Regions from separate parts of the Candidatus Pelagibacter sp. HIMB1506 genome, predicted to be linked through region 2. Evidence: riboswitches for the same ligand, from Rfam matches in the RefSeq annotation. Region 2 holds a riboswitch; the other holds the start of a gene.
The links. A riboswitch is a leader RNA that binds a small molecule or an ion and turns the genes downstream of it on or off. The one in region 2 is predicted to bind glycine.
Positions count from the first base shown of each region.

Region 1 (9,328 bases), 590 kb from region 2:
GTTTCAATCTAATTCTTTTTCAAAGGAAAATTTTTTTAATGAAGCAATTAAATTATATGAAAAAGAAAAATATGAGGATGCGAGATTTTTATTTGAGAGAAATATTGTATTTAATCCAAAGGATGCAAATTCATACTTGTATTTAGCAAAAATTTATAATCACGAAGAAGATCAAAGAAAAGAAGAATACAACTTAGAAACTACTCTATTAATTGATCCTCAAAATGAAGAAGCTATTTTAATGCTAATGAAAATTGCACTTGAAAAATCTAATTATGATAAAGTTAAAGAATTATCTGAAACATTTGTTCAAGTATGTAAGTCATTATGTGATGAAAATAATGAAATTTTAGAGTCTTTAAAAAATCTAGAACCAAGCAATGAGTCTTGATAATAGCCTTAACAAAATCTTAATTGTAGATTTTGGTTCACAATTTACTCAATTAATAGCAAGGAGAATTAGAGAGCTTGGAGTTTTCTCTGATATTGTAAGTCATAAAAAAATTAAACTTAATCAAATTAATCAAAGCGTAAAAGGTATAATTTTATCAGGAGGCCCTCTGAATGTTTATCAAATTAATAAATATTCATTTGATAAAAAAATTTTGGAATTAAATATTCCTGTTCTTGGTATTTGTTTTGGCCATCAAATATTATCTAAACTTAATGGTGGAAGAGTTAAGCAATCAAAGCATCGTGAATTTGGTTTAGCAAATGTAATTAAAAAAAATAATAGTCTCTTAACTAATAATTTTTTTGGTACAAAAAAATCTAAAGTGGTCTGGATGAGCCATGCTGATCAAGTATCTAAATTACCTAAAAATTTTAAAGTAATTGCATCAAGCTCAAATTCTAAATTTGCAATTGTAGAAAATAAAATTAAAAATTTTTATGGTGTTCAGTTTCACCCAGAGGTAACTCATACAGAGAACGGAAAAAAACTAATTAGTAATTTTATTTTTCTTATTTGTAAAATTAAGAGAAATTGGTCATCAAAAGATCAAAAGGTACAATTAATTAAAGATGTAAGGTCTCAAGTTGGAGATAATAAAGTTATTTGTGCGTTATCAGGTGGAGTAGATAGTAGTGTGGTTGCTCAATTATTGAATAAAGCAATAGGTAAAAAACTATATTGTATTTTTGTAAACACCGGATTGCTTAGAAAAAATGAAGAATTTCAGGTTGTTAAAACTTTTAAAAAACGACTAAAAATGAATTTAATCTATGTGAATGCTGAAAAGGAATTCTTAAGTAAATTAAAAAATGTATCTGATCCAGAGAGAAAAAGAAAAATAATAGGAAATCTATTCATTAAAATATTTGAGAGATATGCAAAGAAAATAAAAAATGTAAAATTTTTGGCACAAGGAACTTTGTACCCAGATTTAATTGAAAGTAAGTCTGTTACTGGAAGTCAAACTTCCAAAATAAAATCACATCATAATGTGGGTGGTTTACCAAAAAAAATGAACTTAAAGTTAGTAGAGCCATTAAAATTTCTATTTAAAGATGAGGTAAGAAAATTAGGTTTAGAGTTAAATTTAAGTCATGAAATAATTTCACGACATCCGTTTCCTGGTCCTGGTTTAGCAATTAGAATGCCAGGTATTATTACTAATGAAAAGATTAAAATTTTAAAAGAAGCTGATCATTATTTTATACAAGCTTTAAGAGATCATGGGCTTTACCATAAAATTTGGCAAGCATATGCAGCATTACTTCCAGTAAAAACAGTTGGAGTTATGGGTGATAACCGAACATATGAATATTTATGTTTACTAAGAGCAATTACCTCTGAAGATGGAATGACTGCAGATTTTTATGAATTTAAAAAATCGTTTATGCAAACTATTTCCAACAAAATTGTCAATAGCATAAGAGGAATTAATAGAGTTGTGTATGATATTACTTCTAAGCCCCCAAGTACTATTGAATTAGAGTAATTTTAATTATAAAAACATCTTATGAAATATTTACATACAATGATCAGAATTAAAGACGTAGATGAATCTTTAAGATTTTTCTGTGAAGGCCTTGGTTTAAAAGAAACAAGAAGAATGGAAAATGAAAAAGGAAGATTTACTTTAATTTTTCTTGCAGCTCCTAACGATGAAAAGGCAGAAATTGAGTTAACTTACAATTGGGATGGTGATGAACTTGGTGAGGGTTCTAGAAATTTTGGCCATCTTGCATACAGAGTAGATAATATTTATGAAACATGTCAAAGGCTAATAGACATGGGTTACACTATAAATAGACCACCAAGAGATGGTCATATGGCATTTGTTAGATCGCCTGATAAAATTTCAATAGAAATACTTCAAGAAGGAAATTTAGAGCCTAAAGAGCCATGGGCTTCAATGGAAAATACCGGCTCTTGGTAGGTCGATGAACAAAAAGATTTCAGATTTTATAAAGAAAAAAAATAAAACTAAATTAGTAACTTTAACTGCATATTCTAAAAATATTGCATCAGTCTTAGACAATTATTGTGATCTAATTTTAGTAGGGGATTCACTTGGATCAGTTTTATATAATTATAAGTCTACTAGAGAAGTAACTTTAAATACTATGATTGAACACTCCAAAAGTGTTCGTATGGGTATTAAAAAAAGTTTAATGATTGTCGACATGCCTCATAACACTTATCGAAATCCTAAAGAGGCATTGAAAAATGCAAAATTAATTATGAAAAAAAGTAAATGTGATGGGGTCAAATTAGAGGGAGGAAAGAAAATTATAAATACTATTAAAATCTTAGTTAACAATAATATTCCTGTAATGGGCCATATAGGAGTTTTACCTCAGTCAGATAAAACATTTAAATTTAAAGGTAAGAAACAAAGTGAAAAAGAAAATATTATGAGAGACGCAAAGTTACTTGAAGAAGCAGGTTCATTTTGTATGGTTTTAGAGTGTGTTCAAACATCATTGGCAAAACAAGTAACTAAAAGTGTTAGTGTTCCAACAATTGGGATAGGTGCATCTAATAATTGCGATGGTCAGATTTTGGTATTTGATGATTTAATAGGTTTAAATCCAATCAAATTTAGATTTGTTAAGAAATATACAAATATAAAAACAGAAATATCAAAAGCAGTCTCTAAGTATGCAACTGAGGTTAAAAAAAGAAAATTCCCCTCTAAAAAATACTCTTTTAATTAAAAATATTTTTTAAACTCCTCGTTAATATTCAGTATCTCAAGATCTACTAAACCACCTATAATTAATTGTAAGCCAACAACTAAAATAAATATTAAACCAATGTAAGCTATCCAAATATGTTTTTGAATATAATTAGCCATATAAGTAGCTAATGCACCAGTAAGAACGACCGATAGGACAAGACCAAAAATCATATAGCCAAAATATCCTTGAGCTGCAGCAACAACACCTATAACATTGTCAAAACTAATCATCAGATCAGCAAATAGCACTTTACCTATACTATTTATGTACGATGGTTGTTTTGTTTTTTTAACTGAAGGTTTTATATTTTTTATATCAACAAGATCTTTTCTTAAGTCATTAACTATCCATACCAGCAATAATCCACCTAAAATTTTTATAAAATAAAATTCAAATAAAAAAGTAGCAAAGATTGCAAAAAAGATTTTAAAAACAAACGCTCCAATTACACCCCATAAAATAATTTGTTTTCTATTTTTGGGTACAAAATTTGATGCAATAGAACCAACTATCACAGCATTATCTGCTGTTAAGATAATAGTGATAAAAATAATTTGGGTTAGGATTATGAGCTCTTCAATCAAGATGTCTAATTATTATTTCAATTTAACAAGATTGCAATCAAAGAATAAAAAAAAGCGGTCAAAACATTTGACCGCCTAATAAATTAGTATTTAGATTTCTTTGTTCCTTCTATTATTTCTTTTAACTCGTTGTATTCTTCACAGTTACAAGCTTCCAATACTTTAAGTCTTTCTTTAGCTAAATCCATTCTATTTGTAGCAACATATAATTCACCTAGATACTCGTTTATTCCAATATGGTCTGGTTTGATTGCTAGGCCTTGAAGATAATATTTTTCTCCATTTTCAAAATCACCAAGTTTTCTTGTTGTAAAACCAAGATAGTTAAGTGTATCCGCTTGAATTGGTTTTTTATCGTTTGATTTTAGAAGAAGTTTTTGAGCTTTTTCATATCTCTTTTTAGCTTTTTCTAATTTGCCTTTTTTTTCATATTTTTTTGCAGCTTTAACATGAGTAACTGCTTTATCGTAATCTGATTTTACTTTCTTAGGTGTTGAGTCAGAACTGCTACCTGCTGACATTGCATTGGAAGCAAATAAAACAAATATCAAAGTAATAAATATTTTTTTAATCATTATAAAAATTTCTCCATTTGGCTTAAAGGTTTTAAGTTTAGTCCATTTTCAATTAAATTTTCTTTAATTGACTTTGCTGTTGCAAGCGAACTATCATTATCTCCATGTATGCACACAGAGTCGATTTCACAAGGTATTTGCTTTCCACTGTGACAATTCAGTGCCTGATTTTTTACCATACTCAATACATGTTTTTTAGCTTCTTCAGGGTCAGTAATTAATGCATGTGATTTTTTTCTAGAAACTAAATTTCCATCATCTTCATAGGTTCTATCTGCAAAAATTTCACAGGCAATTTTCATATCTAATTTTTTAGCTGATTGTTCCATTTTAGAACCAGTAGGTACTAAATAAATCAAATCTCTACTTATTTCATTGATCGCTTTTGCTAATGTAGTTGCTAGATCAATATCCTCACACGCCATATTATTTAATGCTCCATGTGGTTTTATATGAGTAACATTTTCTCCATGATCCTGAGCAATCTTTTGTAAAATTTCATATTGATCAATAATTAATTTTCTAACTTCTTCAGGTGCAAGGTCCATTCTTTGTCTTCCAAAATTTTCTGGGTCATTGAATGATGGATGAGCACCAATGCTTACACCATTTTTTTTTGATATTTGAACCACTTGGTTCATAGATTCTTCATCACCGGCGTGAAATCCACATGCAACGTTAGCAGAATTTACTATATCGAGTAAATCTGGATCATATTTATTTGAATGGTGTTTTGATTTTTCACCTAAATCACAATTTATATTAATTTCCATAGTTCTAATTGTTGAAGTATAACATGCCATGATAAAAAATATATCAAATCTTGGTGACGCAGCTGTTTATTGCGATTTTGGTATAGAGGTAAATAAATCAGTTAACTCTGAAGTAATAAAATATTTTAAAGCTTTAAAAAAAGAGAATGTTGAAAGTATAAATAATCTTACTCCTTCTTATAATAAATTAATAGTTTCTTACGACCTTAGAAAAACAAACTTTAAAGAAGTTAAAAAATTAATTGAAAATTTAAATGTTAATGAAACTGAAGATGACAATAGCACTAAAATTGAAATTCCTGTTTGTTGTGATGATCAATTTTCTCTTGATATAAAAAGATTAGAAGAAAAATTAAATATCAGTCGAGATAAAATTTTAGAAAATTTTTTTAGTAAGGAATATTTTTGTTATATGACAGGATTTATTGCTGGTATGCCATTTTTAGGTGATTTGGATGAAAATATGAGAGTGCCAAGATTAGAAACACCAAGAGTAAAAGTCCCAAAAGGATCAGTTGCTTTAACCGAACAATTTGCAAATATTTATACATTTGAAAGCCCTGGAGGATGGAACATACTTGGCAATACACCTGTAGATGTTTTTGATAATTCAAAAGAATTAGAGCCAAATTTAATAAATCCTGGCGATATAGTAGTTTTTAAACAAATAAATCTTGAAAAATATAATAGTTATAATGACAAATAATTTCGAAATTATAAGAGCCGGAGTAAACACAACCTTTCAGGACCAAGGAAGAAATAATTTATATCATATAGGAATTCCATTTAGTGGAGCGATGGATAATAGAAATTATAGTTTAGCTAACAAGCTGGTAGATAATAAATTAAATTCGCCAGTTATAGAATTTGCATACCAAGGACCACATATAAAATATTATGGAGATAAAATTAATATTGCAGTTACAGGTGATGTTATTTTTAAAATTATTAAAGGTGGTACAGAAATTGATGGTAATTGTTATGAGAGTTATCAAATTGAAAGTGGAGATGAAATTAATCTAATCTCAACAAATAAGTCAATTTATGGATATTTAGCAGTTGGTGGAGAATTAGATTTAAAATTTCAATGGAATAGTTGTTCGATAAATACCAAGGCAAATATTGGATCAAATAATGGAAAAAAATTAGAGAACGGTCAAAAAATAAATATCCTAAATATTAATTCAGACCAAAGTAAAAAAAAGACTAACTGTATAAATTCTAAAGTTGAAAATATTAGAGTAATAAAAGGACCAAACTTTGATTATTTTTCTGATGAAGGAAAAAAGATATTTTTTGAAAAAGAATTTTCTGTGTCAAAACTTTCAGATAGAATGGGAATGAGATTAGAAGGTCCAAAAATTGAAAATATTGTAAATACCAACATTAAATCAGAAGGGTTGTTAAAAGGAGTCATCCAAGTACCAGCAGATGGAAACCCAATTATTATGCTTTCAGACCATGGTACTATTGGAGGATATCCAAAAATTGGTGTGGTAGCTAGTGTTGATTATGATCGATTGGTACAAATATCACCTGGCTCAAAAATCAAATTTAAAGAGATAAATTTATCTGATGCTGAAACTTTATTTAAATTGTATGAGATGGATACTCAGAACTTACTCAATCAAATATAATGAATATTATTAGAAAATTTCCAGGGCCTTTTTTAATTTTCTTAGGTGCGTGTAGTCTTAGTTTTGGAGGTTTGATTGTTAAGTCATTTGAAGGGGCAACTCTTTGGCAAATATTATTTTGGAGAACAGTATTTTTCCTTATTGTAATTAGCTTGTACTTAGTTTTAACTTATAAAAAACAAGTATTTAGATCCTTTTATAATTTAGGATTTCCTGGTTTCTTTGGTGGATTTATTTTATCACTCGGTTTTAGTGGCTATGTATTTGCGATGTATAACACAACAGTTGCTAATGCTAATTTTATTATTCAAACACAAACAATCTTCCTAGCAATATTTGGTTATTTTTTTTTAAAAGAAAAAATTTCAGCAATCACTCTGACTTCAATAATTCTTGCAATTTCAGGAATACTTCTAATGGTTGGAAGCTCTTTATCTCCAGGTCAAATGTCTGGAAATATTGCAGCTTTCATAATGCCAATATCATTTGCTACTTTAATTTTAGTTGTAAGAAAATATCCAACTGTTGATATGGTTCCTGCTCAATTTGTTGCAGGAGTTTTTGCTTTGTTAATTGGTTATCTAATGTCAGAAAAAATAATGATATCTCCAAACGATATCTTTTTAGGATTTTTAGCTGGGTTTTTACAATTAGGATTAGGTTTTATATTTATTACTATCGGAGCTCAAAGAACACCATCAGCAATGGTTGGAATCATAATGTTAACAGAAGCAGTACTAGGTCCTTTATGGGCGTGGTTGTTTATAAATGAACAACCGCCTTTCATAGTGATAATTGGAGGATCAATAGTTATTTTTGCAGTTTTACTTCAATTTTACAATTTATATACATCAGAAAAAAAAGCGATCTAATAACATTTGACATTAAACAGTATTTATTAGAATATTTGTTAACGGGAGAGATCACAAACATTGTGACACCGAAGGAGCAACCGCCCAGGAAACTCTCAGGTAAAAGGACCGTATTATATTAACTCTGGAAAGAGATTGAATTCTCGCCGAAGGAGTAAAACTCTCAGGCAAAAATACAGATGGGTACGACAGAGTTAGTATGGGAAAAAAAACATCTTTAAACAAACTTCATCAAGATAACCAAGCTAAATTTGTAGAATTTGCTGGATATGAAATGCCCATACAATACAGCAAAGGAATTGTTGAAGAACATAAATTTACAAGATCAAATGCAGGTATTTTTGATGTGTCTCATATGGGTCAATTATTTATTTATGGCGAAGAAGATTTAACTGCTGATCTTGAAAAAATTTTTCCACTTGATTTAAAAAATTTGAAACAAAACTGTTCTAAATATAGTTTTTTAATGAATGATAGTGCAGGAATTCATGATGATTTGATAATCACTAAAATTGAAAAAGGATATTTAATTATTTTAAACGCAGCATGCAAAGACAATGATTTTAAAATTTTATCAGATTTACTTAAAAGTAAATATGAAATGGTTCTTGATGATCAAAGAGCATTAATTGCAATCCAGGGTCCAAAGTCAGTTGAGATTTTAAACAATATAATAGAGGGTGTTGAAAAACTTAATTTTATGACAGGGAACTGGTTTGATTATAAAGATCAGAAAGTTTTTGTAACAAGATCTGGATACACAGGAGAAGATGGTTTTGAAGTATCTATTAATAACGATTTAGCTGAGGTATTTACTCAGAATTTGATGGAAAAAGGAGCACAACTTATAGGACTTGGGGCAAGAGATACCTTGAGATTAGAGGCTGGATTGTGCTTATATGGACATGAACTTGATACTGAAAAAACACCAATTGAAGCAAACTTAAAGTGGGCGATTTCTAAAGAGAGAATTTCAAATGGTGGATTTGTTGGTTCTGATAAAATTATGAGAGAAATACAAGAAGGTACCTCTAAAATTAGAATTGGGATTAAGCCAGAAGGAAGATTGATTGCCAGAGAAAAAACTAAAATCTTTGATGAGTCAGAAAAACTTATTGGCGAGATTACCAGTGGAACCTTTGGTCCGAGTGTAAATGGCCCAATAGCAATGGGCTACATTGATAAAGAGTTTTCTAAAGTCGATACAAAAATTTTACTTGAAGTAAGAGGAAAAAAACATCCTGCAAGTGTTTGTGGGTTACCATTTTATAAAAAAAGTTACGTGAAAGGAGCAAACTAATGAGTGAGGTTAAATTTTCAAAAGAGCACGAGTGGATTACAGTGGAAGGCGATGTTGCTACCATTGGAATTACAAAACATGCAACAGAAATGTTAGGAGATATTGTTTTTGCTGAGTTACCTGAAAAAGGTTCAAGCGTTGAAAAAGACGGAACAGCAGGAGTAGTTGAGTCAACTAAAGCTGCAAGTGATGTTTATACTCCAGTAAGTGGTGAAGTAGTAGATACCAACCAAGCCATAGTAGATGATCCTGCTAAGATTAACGAAGACCCTGAGGGATCAGCTTGGTTTTTTAAACTTAAATTAAAAGATAGTTCAGAAATGGACAGCTTAATGAACAAAGAAGAATATGATAAATTTGCAAAGGAGAGTGCTAGCTAATGTTACATAATTCACAAA
Region 1 is NZ_JBNAIS010000001.1:879,448-888,775, reverse strand. Features, by position in the region: gene ACTTA8_RS04865 (tetratricopeptide repeat protein) at 1-391, shown strand, start outside; gene guaA (glutamine-hydrolyzing GMP synthase) at 381-1,943, shown strand; gene ACTTA8_RS04855 (VOC family protein) at 1,965-2,384, shown strand; gene panB (3-methyl-2-oxobutanoate hydroxymethyltransferase) at 2,389-3,165, shown strand; gene ACTTA8_RS04845 (YjbE family putative metal transport protein) at 3,162-3,773, opposite strand; gene ACTTA8_RS04840 (tetratricopeptide repeat protein) at 3,857-4,348, opposite strand; gene ACTTA8_RS04835 (5-oxoprolinase subunit PxpA) at 4,348-5,121, opposite strand; gene ACTTA8_RS04830 (allophanate hydrolase subunit 1) at 5,150-5,827, shown strand; gene ACTTA8_RS04825 (biotin-dependent carboxyltransferase family protein) at 5,817-6,758, shown strand; gene ACTTA8_RS04820 (DMT family transporter) at 6,758-7,630, shown strand; glycine riboswitch at 7,662-7,751, shown strand; gene gcvT (glycine cleavage system aminomethyltransferase GcvT) at 7,830-8,930, shown strand; gene gcvH (glycine cleavage system protein GcvH) at 8,930-9,310, shown strand; gene gcvP (aminomethyl-transferring glycine dehydrogenase) at 9,310-9,328, shown strand, end outside.
Region 1: linked by a shared signal. The riboswitch ahead of gcvT (glycine cleavage system aminomethyltransferase GcvT) and the one ahead of ACTTA8_RS07900 (malate synthase G) in region 2 are both predicted to bind glycine.

Region 2 (9,328 bases):
TCAATTAAAAAATGGAAAAAGTTTAGACGAGATTCTACCTGAAGCATTTGCATTAGTAAGGGAAGCTGCAAAAAGAACAAGACAAGAAAGACATTTTGATGTTCAACTTATCGGGGGAGTAGTTCTCCACGAAGGTAAAATTGCTGAAATGAGAACGGGTGAGGGAAAAACACTAACTATTGCCTTAGCGGCTTATTTAAATGCGCTTTCTGAAAATGGAGTTCATATAGTAACAGTTAACGATTATTTAGCAAAAAGAGACTCGATGGAAATGGGTATAATATATAATTTTCTAGGTCTTACTTCTGGATTTATAAATAATGACCAAGATGATCTGGAAAGAAAGAAAAACTACAATTGTGACATTACTTATGCAACCAACAGTGAATTAGGATTTGATTATCTAAGAGACAACATGAAGTTTTCTCAAAAAGAGATGGTTCAAAGATCTCATGCATTTTCAATTGTAGATGAAATAGATTCCTGTTTAATTGATGAAGCAAGAACTCCACTTATAATTTCTGGAGCTGCGGAAGATAAAACTGCTCAATATCTAGCAATAGATAAACTTGTTAAAATTTTAAATAATAAAGATTTTGAAATAGATGAGAAAGAAAAAAGTATACTTTTAACAAACGAGGGTATTAATAATGTTGAAAAACTTTTTTCTAATTCAGGTATCCTAAAAAATGATAATTTTTATGACCCAGAAAACCTTCATTTAGTTCACCACGTAAATCAAGCACTTCGTGCAAACCATTTATTTGAAAAAGGAAAAGATTACATAGTAAAAGATGGAATTCTTAAAATCATAGACGAGTTGACTGGTAGAATTTTAGAGGGAAGAAGATTTGGAGATGGACTTCATCAGGCTCTTGAAGCTAAAGAAAAAATTCAGATACAAGCTGAAAATCAAACTTTAGCATCTATTACCTATCAAAATTATTTTAAACTATACAATAAAATATCAGGTTGTACCGGTACTGCAGTAACAGAGTCTGAGGAATTTTTTGAGATATATAATCTTTCAGTAGTTGTAATCCCAACAAATAAAGAAATGATCCGAAAGGACTATAATGATTTAATCTTTAGAACTGAAAAAGAAAAAAATGATGCAATAATTAATAAGATCATTGAAAAACATGAAATTGGTCAACCAATTTTAGTTTTCACATCTAGTATCAACAAGTCTGAAGTTTATTCTAAATTATTAAATGAAAAAAATATTAAACACGTAGTTTTAAATGCAAAGAACCATGAAAATGAAGCTGAAATTATTGCAAATGCAGGAAAAGAAAAATCTTTGATAATTACAACCAGTATTTCTGGTAGAGGTGTTGACATCCAGCTTGGTGGAAAAAAAGGATCAATTCCTGATGATCAGTTAAAAATAGATAAAGAAAAAATTAAATCTCTAGGTGGTTTATTTGTAATTGGTACAGAAAGAATGGAGTCTAGAAGAGTGGACAATCAGGCAAGAGGAAGAGCTGGACGACAAGGAGATGAGGGTAGTTCTGTATTTTATGTAAGTTTAGAAGATGATTTGATGAGAATTTTTGGCTCAGAATCTATGAATAATATGCTTGAAAAACTTGGTTTAAAAGATGGTGAAAGTATTGATCACCCTTGGATCAACAAAGCATTAGAAAGAGCTCAGCAGAAAGTTGAAGCCAGAAATTTTGATATCAGAAAAACACTTATCAAATTTGACAATGTTTTAAATGACCAAAGACATGTTGTGTTTTCTCAAAGAAAAAATGCAATGAATAGTGAAAATATTTTTGATTATTCCGACGAATTTTTAAAAGAAATATCAGAAGATTTGATAAAATTAAAAATTCAAAACCTATCTAATCCAAAAAGTAATGAATTTAACAATAAAGTTAGGCAAATTGTTGGGAAAAGTTTTAATGATACTGAACTTGAAAGTTTGATTTCTGCAAAAGATAATGAACTGAAAGAGCAAATATCCTCAAAATTTAATGAGACACGTAATGAAAGAATTAAAGTTCTAAACGAGCAACATGCAAAAGAAATTGAAAAAAGAATATTTTTGCAAACAATAGATTTGAATTGGAAATCACATATACAATATTTAGAACAACTTAGACAAGTGATTGGATTAAGATCTTACGGTCAAAGAGATCCTTTAGTTGAATATAAAAAAGAAGCTTTTGATTTATTTTCAAATTTATTAGAAAAACTAAAATTAGACTACGTTACAATTTTAATGAATTTAAAAGTTATAACAGAAGAAAGATCTTCCAATGAGGAAAGAGTAAATCCAAAACCACAAGCCAAAAAAATGGGAAGAAATGAACCTTGCTTCTGTGGATCAGGCAAGAAGTTTAAACATTGCCATGGAGCTTTGTAATTCTTAAAAAAGAAAAAATAAAGAAGCTAAAAATAATAAACCTACACCAATACCAAATAATAATTTTTTTGATTTGAAAATGTTATCAAAACTATTTTTCTTAATGGTCAAATTACTTAAATCTTCTACATTGCTCATAAAACCATCATTTCTTCCAATTTTTAAAAATTTATTTTTTCTTTCATTCATTATATCTTCTGACGTCATTTCTTTGTATTGATCTAAATTTGTAGAAATAGATTTTCTAACGTTATCAAGCATCAGGTCTCTATCCCTGTGAGCACCACCTAAAGGTTCTGGGATTATTTCATCAATAACTTTTAATTTTAATAAATCTTTTGCGGAAAGCTTCATTGCTTTTGCTGCATCAAGCATTTTTTTTGGATCTCTCCATAATATAGTTGCACAGCCTTCAGGAGATATAACTGAATAAATAGCATTTTCTAGCATGATAACTTTGTTAGACGATGCTAATGCAATCGCACCACCTGATCCACCTTCACCTATAATTATTGCAATAGTTGGAACCTTTAGTTCCATGCAACATTCAATTGATTTTGCTATTGCCTCAGCTTGACCTCTTTCCTCTGCACCAACACCAGGATAAGCGCCTGGCGTGTCTATAAAAGAGATAATTGGAATTTTAAATTTATTTGCTAAATTCATTAAACGAATAGTTTTTCTATAACCCTCAGGTCGCATCATCCCAAAATTTCTTTGAATTCTGCTATCCAAATCTTCACCCTTTTCTTGACCGATAACTAAAACTGACTGACCATTAAATTTTGCAAAACCAGTAAGTACAGATTTATCTTCACCATAATAACGATCTCCAGATAGAGAAATAAAATCTTCGAATAAATTATCTATGAAAAATTTAGACTTTGGTCTGTCTTCATGTCTTGCAACCATGGTGGTTTGCCACGGATCTAGGTTTGAATATATATCATTTAATTTTTGATCTAACTCAACTTGTGTTTTTGAAATTTTTTGGGTATCCACTTCTGATAATCCCTCTTGATTGTAGGGATCTTTTAATTTTTCCAATTCTGTCTCTAAATCTTTAATCTCAGTTTCAAAATTAAGATAATTTTTCATAATAAGGTTATAGCGGATGGTTAATTCATAAAAAAGGCAATAAAATGATATTTAATTTAAAGTGTAATTGTTATTAATTGACTCTTTTCTAGAAGAAGATACATATTTTGCTATCGGGAGAGACTAATAGATTTAGCACCGAAGGAGCAACCACCCCGGAAACTCTCAGGTAAAAAGGACCGATAGTTGCATAACACTCTGGAAAGAGAATTAATTCCGCCGAAGGAGCAAAACTCTCAGGCAAAAATACAGATGGGGTAATTTAGGTGATATGCAAGAAAAATATATAAATATAAATACTTTAAAAGTATCTGAAAAACTTTCTCAATTTATTAGCGACGAGCTATTAAAAGAAACAGATCTATCTGTTGATAATTTTTGGTCAGGGTTCGAGAAAACAGTCAATGAATTAGCACCTAAAAATAAAGAATTAATAAAATTTAGAGAAGACTTACAAAAACAAATAGACAATTGGCATATAAAAAATAAGGGAAATGAATTTAATTTGTCAGATTATAAAAAATTTCTAACAGAAATTGGTTATTTGAAAGAAGAAGGTGACGATTTTGAAATATCAACCCAAAATGTTGATGAGGAAATAACAAGTATTGCTGGGCCTCAACTTGTTGTACCAGTCATGAATGCGAGATACGCATTAAATGCAGCTAATGCTAGATGGATGAGCTTATACGATAGTCTGTATGGAACAGATGTAATTGAACAATCAGAAGATAGCGTATCTGAAAGATACGACCCGTTGAGAGGTGAGATGGTAATAAAATATGGAAGAGATTTTTTAGATAAATATTTTCCATTAGCAGGATTGAGTTGGCAAAAAATTACAAGTTTTGCGGTTAAGTATGGAAAATTTAAAGCTTTAAAAGGTGCTGATATATATGATTTGGTAGATGAGAATAAGTTTATTGGTCATAGGGGTGAAGCTGACAACCCGTCTGCTATAATTTTAAAAAATAACAATTTACATATAGAAATTTTAAAAGATTCAAGAGCTTTTGCGGCTCAACAAGATCATGCTGGGATTAGTGACATAATTTTAGAATCTGCGGTGTCAACTATATGCGATAACGAAGATAGTGTAGCTGCTGTAGATGCAGAAGATAAAATTGTTTGTTACAGAAATTGGCTAGGTCTAATGAAAGGTGATCTAAAATCAAAGTTTGAAAAAGAAGGAAAATTATTTGAAAGAAAACTTAATCCTAATAGAAGCTATATTTCAAAAGATGGAAAAGGTTTAAAGCTTCATGGAAGAAGTTTACTGCTAGTTAGAAATGTTGGTCACTTAATGACTAATCCATCAATAATTTTAAAAGATGGTAGTGAAGTTCCAGAAGGAATAATGGATGCATTCATTACTACAGCCGCTGCCCTTCATGATATTAAGAAAAAAACCAATTCAAGAACTGGTTCTATTTATATTGTGAAACCAAAAATGCATGGACCAGATGAAACTACATTTACTGATTTGCTTTTCTCAAAAGTTGAAGAAGTTTTAGGTTTGCCAAAATACACCTGCAAGATTGGAATAATGGATGAAGAAAGAAGAACTTCAGCTAATTTAAAAGAGTGCATTAGATCGTTAAAAAATAGAGTTTTCTTTATAAATACAGGTTTTCTAGACAGAACTGGTGATGAAATGCACACCTCTATGGAAGCTGGTCCGATGATTAAAAAAGGTGACATGAAAACTTCAAAATGGATTACAGCCTATGAAAATAACAATGTTGATATTGGTTTAAAATGTGGATTTTCTGGAAAAGCTCAAATTGGAAAAGGAATGTGGGCAATGCCTGATAAAATGAAAGATATGATGGAGCAAAAAACTGGACATTTAAAAGCAGGTGCAAATTGTGCATGGGTTCCATCTCCAACTGCTGCGGCTTTGCATTCGCTACATTATCATGAAATAAATATTTTTGATGAACAACAAAAAATTAAAAATAGAGAAGAAGCAAAGCTTGATGATCTTTTAACAATACCTACTGCTGATAGACCAAATTGGTCTGTGGATGAAATTAATAAAGAAATTTCTAACTCAGCTCAAACTTTATTAGGTTATGTGGTCAGATGGATCGACCAAGGAGTTGGGTGCTCCAAAGTACCAGATATAAATAACGTGGGTTTGATGGAAGATAGAGCTACACTTAGAATTTCATCTCAACATATTGCAAATTGGATACATCACGGAATTACAACAAAAATTCAAGTTGTAGAAATTCTTAAAGACATGGCTAAAATTGTAGATGATCAAAATAAAAATAACTCTAATTACGTAAGAATGAGTGATAACTTTGAAAATTCAATTGCATTTCAAACTGCTTGTGATTTGGTGTTTAAAGGAAAAGAACAACCATCTGGTTATACTGAACCTTTGCTGCATTTAAATAGACTTACTAAAAAGTCTAATCTGAATCAGAAACTAAGTTAGACCGATTTTTAAAAGCAGAAAATAAAGTCCCGTCGTCTAAACTTTCAATTTCACCACCAACAGGTAACCCTTGTGCAAGTTTTGTAATTTTTACATTAGAATTTTTTAGACTATCTTGAATGTAATAAGCAGTAGTTTGACCTTCAACAGTTGCACTTGTGGCCAATATAACTTCTTCAATTTTATCTCGATTAACTCTCTCAACCAACGCGTTTACAAGTAAATCTTCTTTTCTTTGACCTACTGATGAAATGGTGCCTCCCAGAATATGAAAATACCCTTGATAAATATTTGAATTTTCAATCGACCATTGGTCAGCAATATCTTCCACAACACAAATCTTTGAATATTTATTTCTTGTAGTTTCACAATTTATACATCCAGTTGAAATTGATTTAAGTGAACCACAAGAATTACATCTAGTTACATTTTTATAAACTTGAGCCAATGTATTTGCCATTGGTTTTACTAATTCATCGCGGTTATTAATAAGTTTTAAAACAATTCTTTTTGCAGATTTTGGTCCTAAACCTGGAAGCTTTGAAATTAATTTTATTAATTCCTCAATCTCGTTAATATTTTGCATCTGCTATAGTGGCCACTTAAAACCAGGTATTCCAAATCCACCTGTAGCTTTTGATATCTCTTCTGATGTTTTCGACTTTAATTGTGATTTGGCGTTATTATGTGCAGCTACAATTAAATCTTCTATTATTGATTTGTCTTCTTTCATTATTTCATCTGATAGTTTAATTGATTGCATTTCACCTTCTCCATCCAAGACGATTTTTGCTGAATTTGAGCCAGAAATACCCTCTACTCTAATCTCTTTAATTTTTTGCTGACTCTCTTTCATTTTTGCTTCAAGTTCTTTTGCTTTGTCTAATATTTTATTAAAATCAGTCATTATTTTTATCCTCCTTAATTATCGATTTAACATCTACCAGTTCTGCATCAGGAAAATTTTCCATAAAGTTTTTATAAATTTCAGTTTGTTTAGCTTTTTCAATTAATATTTTTTTTTCATTTTCTTTCTTTTCTCTAATTGAAAGATCTCCTTTTGATTTACTAAGTGTGATAATCCATCTTTCTTTTGTCCATTCAAAAAGCTTTGTGGAAAGATCTTTTACAAAATCTTTATCTAGGCTGTCATTAAATGAAATCTCAATCCTATTTTTTTCAAATTTGACCAAATTGACATTTTTCTCTAATTCAAATTTAAGTTTTAATTCTCTTTTACTTGTGCAAGTAGCAATTAATTCATCAAAAGAATTAATTTGAGTTTTAATTTCTGCTTTAACTTCAGTTTGTATTTCAGGATTCTTTTTTTCTTCTTGAGAAATATTTTTTATTTGATCAATAATTTTAGCCTCTGTTTTTATTTCAATTTTGCTAGTTGAATTTTCTTCTGTAGGTCTAGTGTCTATTTCTTTAGTTTGTTTTACAGAACTTAAGTGCATTAATCTAATCAAAAACATCTCAATTGATAAATTTTGATTTGATACAATATCTAATTCTTCTAACGACTTGATAGAAAATTGCCAAAATAAAATTAATACTTCTGGTTGGATTTGATTAGAAATGTTTTTTATTTTATTAAATTCTTCATCATTAAGAGAAAAATTTGTGCTTTCTAAAGTTAGAGAATTTATATTTTTAAAGTAGTATAACAGCTCTAAAAAATCATTTAAAAATATTTTTGGTTCAACTCCTTGATCATATATTTTTCTGTAAATTTTTATTACCTTTTCTTCTTCTCCTCTCAATATTAATTCAAATAAATCAATTAATTGTGATTTATCAAAATAACCAAAAATCTTCTGAGCAGAATTTAAATCTAGTTCTTTATCATTATCTAAACTCAATAATGCTCTATCTAATAGAGATAATGCATCTCTTACTGAGCCTTCAGATATTTTTACAATTAATTTTAGAGCGTCATCAGTAACTTTCCCGTTTTCTTTATCTTTAATTTTTTTTATAAATTCTAATAATTCTGATGATTTGATTCTTGATAAATCAAACCTTTGGCATCTGGATACTATCGTTACAGGAATTTTTTTAATATCTGTTGTTGCAAATATAAATTTTAAGTATGAGGGGGGCTCTTCTAATGTTTTTAATAAACCAGCAAAAGCTTGTTTGCTCAACATATGCACTTCGTCAATTATAAAAATTTTATATTTTGCTGATGTTGGAGCATATCTTGAAAATTCTATAAGCTCACGTATGTTATCAATTCCGGTGTGACTGGCTGCATCTATTTCCATTACATCAATATGGCTTGAACTAATTATAGACTCACAATTCTCACAGAAATTATCTTTACATAATTCATCGATACCATTTTTACAATTAAGAGCTTTTGCTACAATTCTTGCGGTTGTAGTTTTTCCAATCCCTCTAATTCCAGTAAACAAATATGCATTAGGTACTTTGTCAGCTTTTATTGAATTTATAATTGTTTCAGCAACAACTTCTTGACCAATAAGATCATCAAATATTTGAGGTCTATATTTAAGAGCTAGTACTTTTGAATTGTTATTCATAAATTTTTTAAGGAGACTAGAACCTGAATAACTGTCTCTACGACTGCTTCCGTTAAGATCTGGTCGGGTTCAAGCAGCATCCACCTCTAGCCTCCAAATCTATTATAGCAGTTAAAATTTCTAATCTACAAGAAAAGATTATTGTTTTTTTTGTCTCAAACTATCGGCTTCAAAAACACCCAGGACGTGAAAATCCTCACAATGTAAGCCTAGTTCCTCAAGAGATTTTTGAACCTTTGGATCTTCAATATGTCCATCTAAATCACATAAGAAAAAATAAGAATCGAAAGAATTTTTTTCAGGATAACTTTGAAGCTTAGTAAGATTTACTCCATTGATAGCAAATCCTCCAAGAGATTGATAAAGAGCTGCAGGTTTACTTTTTAGTTTAAATAAAAATGAAGTTATATATTTTTTATTTCCAAATTCAGGTTGAGATATATTTTTTCCCATAACAAGAAATCGAGTTAAATTTCCACTCTCGTTTTCTATATTTTTTTTAATTACATCAAGATTATAAATTTCAGCACTTAGAGATGATGCTATTGCCGCTTGTTTTTTGTCTTTTGTTTTAGAAATCATCTCAGCTGACCCAGCTGTGTCGGCTCTAATATGTTCAGCAATATTATTTTCTTTTATGAAATTTGAACATTGCGACAAACCCTGTGCATGAGAATAAACTTCTTTTATATCAGACAGTTTAGCTCCCTGTTGGCCTAATAAATTATGTTCAATTTTTTGAAAGTGCTCTTGGTAAATATTCAACCTGTGTTTAAAGATCAAATATTCAATTCCTATATTTCCTGTAATTCTATTAGACTCTGGAATTATTATTCTACAATCAGATTCTTCTGAAGCTTT
Region 2 is NZ_JBNAIS010000001.1:1,473,490-1,482,817, reverse strand. Features, by position in the region: gene secA (preprotein translocase subunit SecA) at 1-2,374, shown strand, start outside; gene ACTTA8_RS07905 (acetyl-CoA carboxylase carboxyltransferase subunit alpha) at 2,378-3,472, opposite strand; glycine riboswitch at 3,577-3,664, shown strand; gene ACTTA8_RS07900 (malate synthase G) at 3,744-5,918, shown strand; gene recR (recombination mediator RecR) at 5,893-6,504, opposite strand; gene ACTTA8_RS07890 (YbaB/EbfC family nucleoid-associated protein) at 6,508-6,825, opposite strand; gene dnaX (DNA polymerase III subunit gamma/tau) at 6,818-8,467, opposite strand; gene ACTTA8_RS07880 (prephenate dehydratase domain-containing protein) at 8,606-9,328, opposite strand, start outside.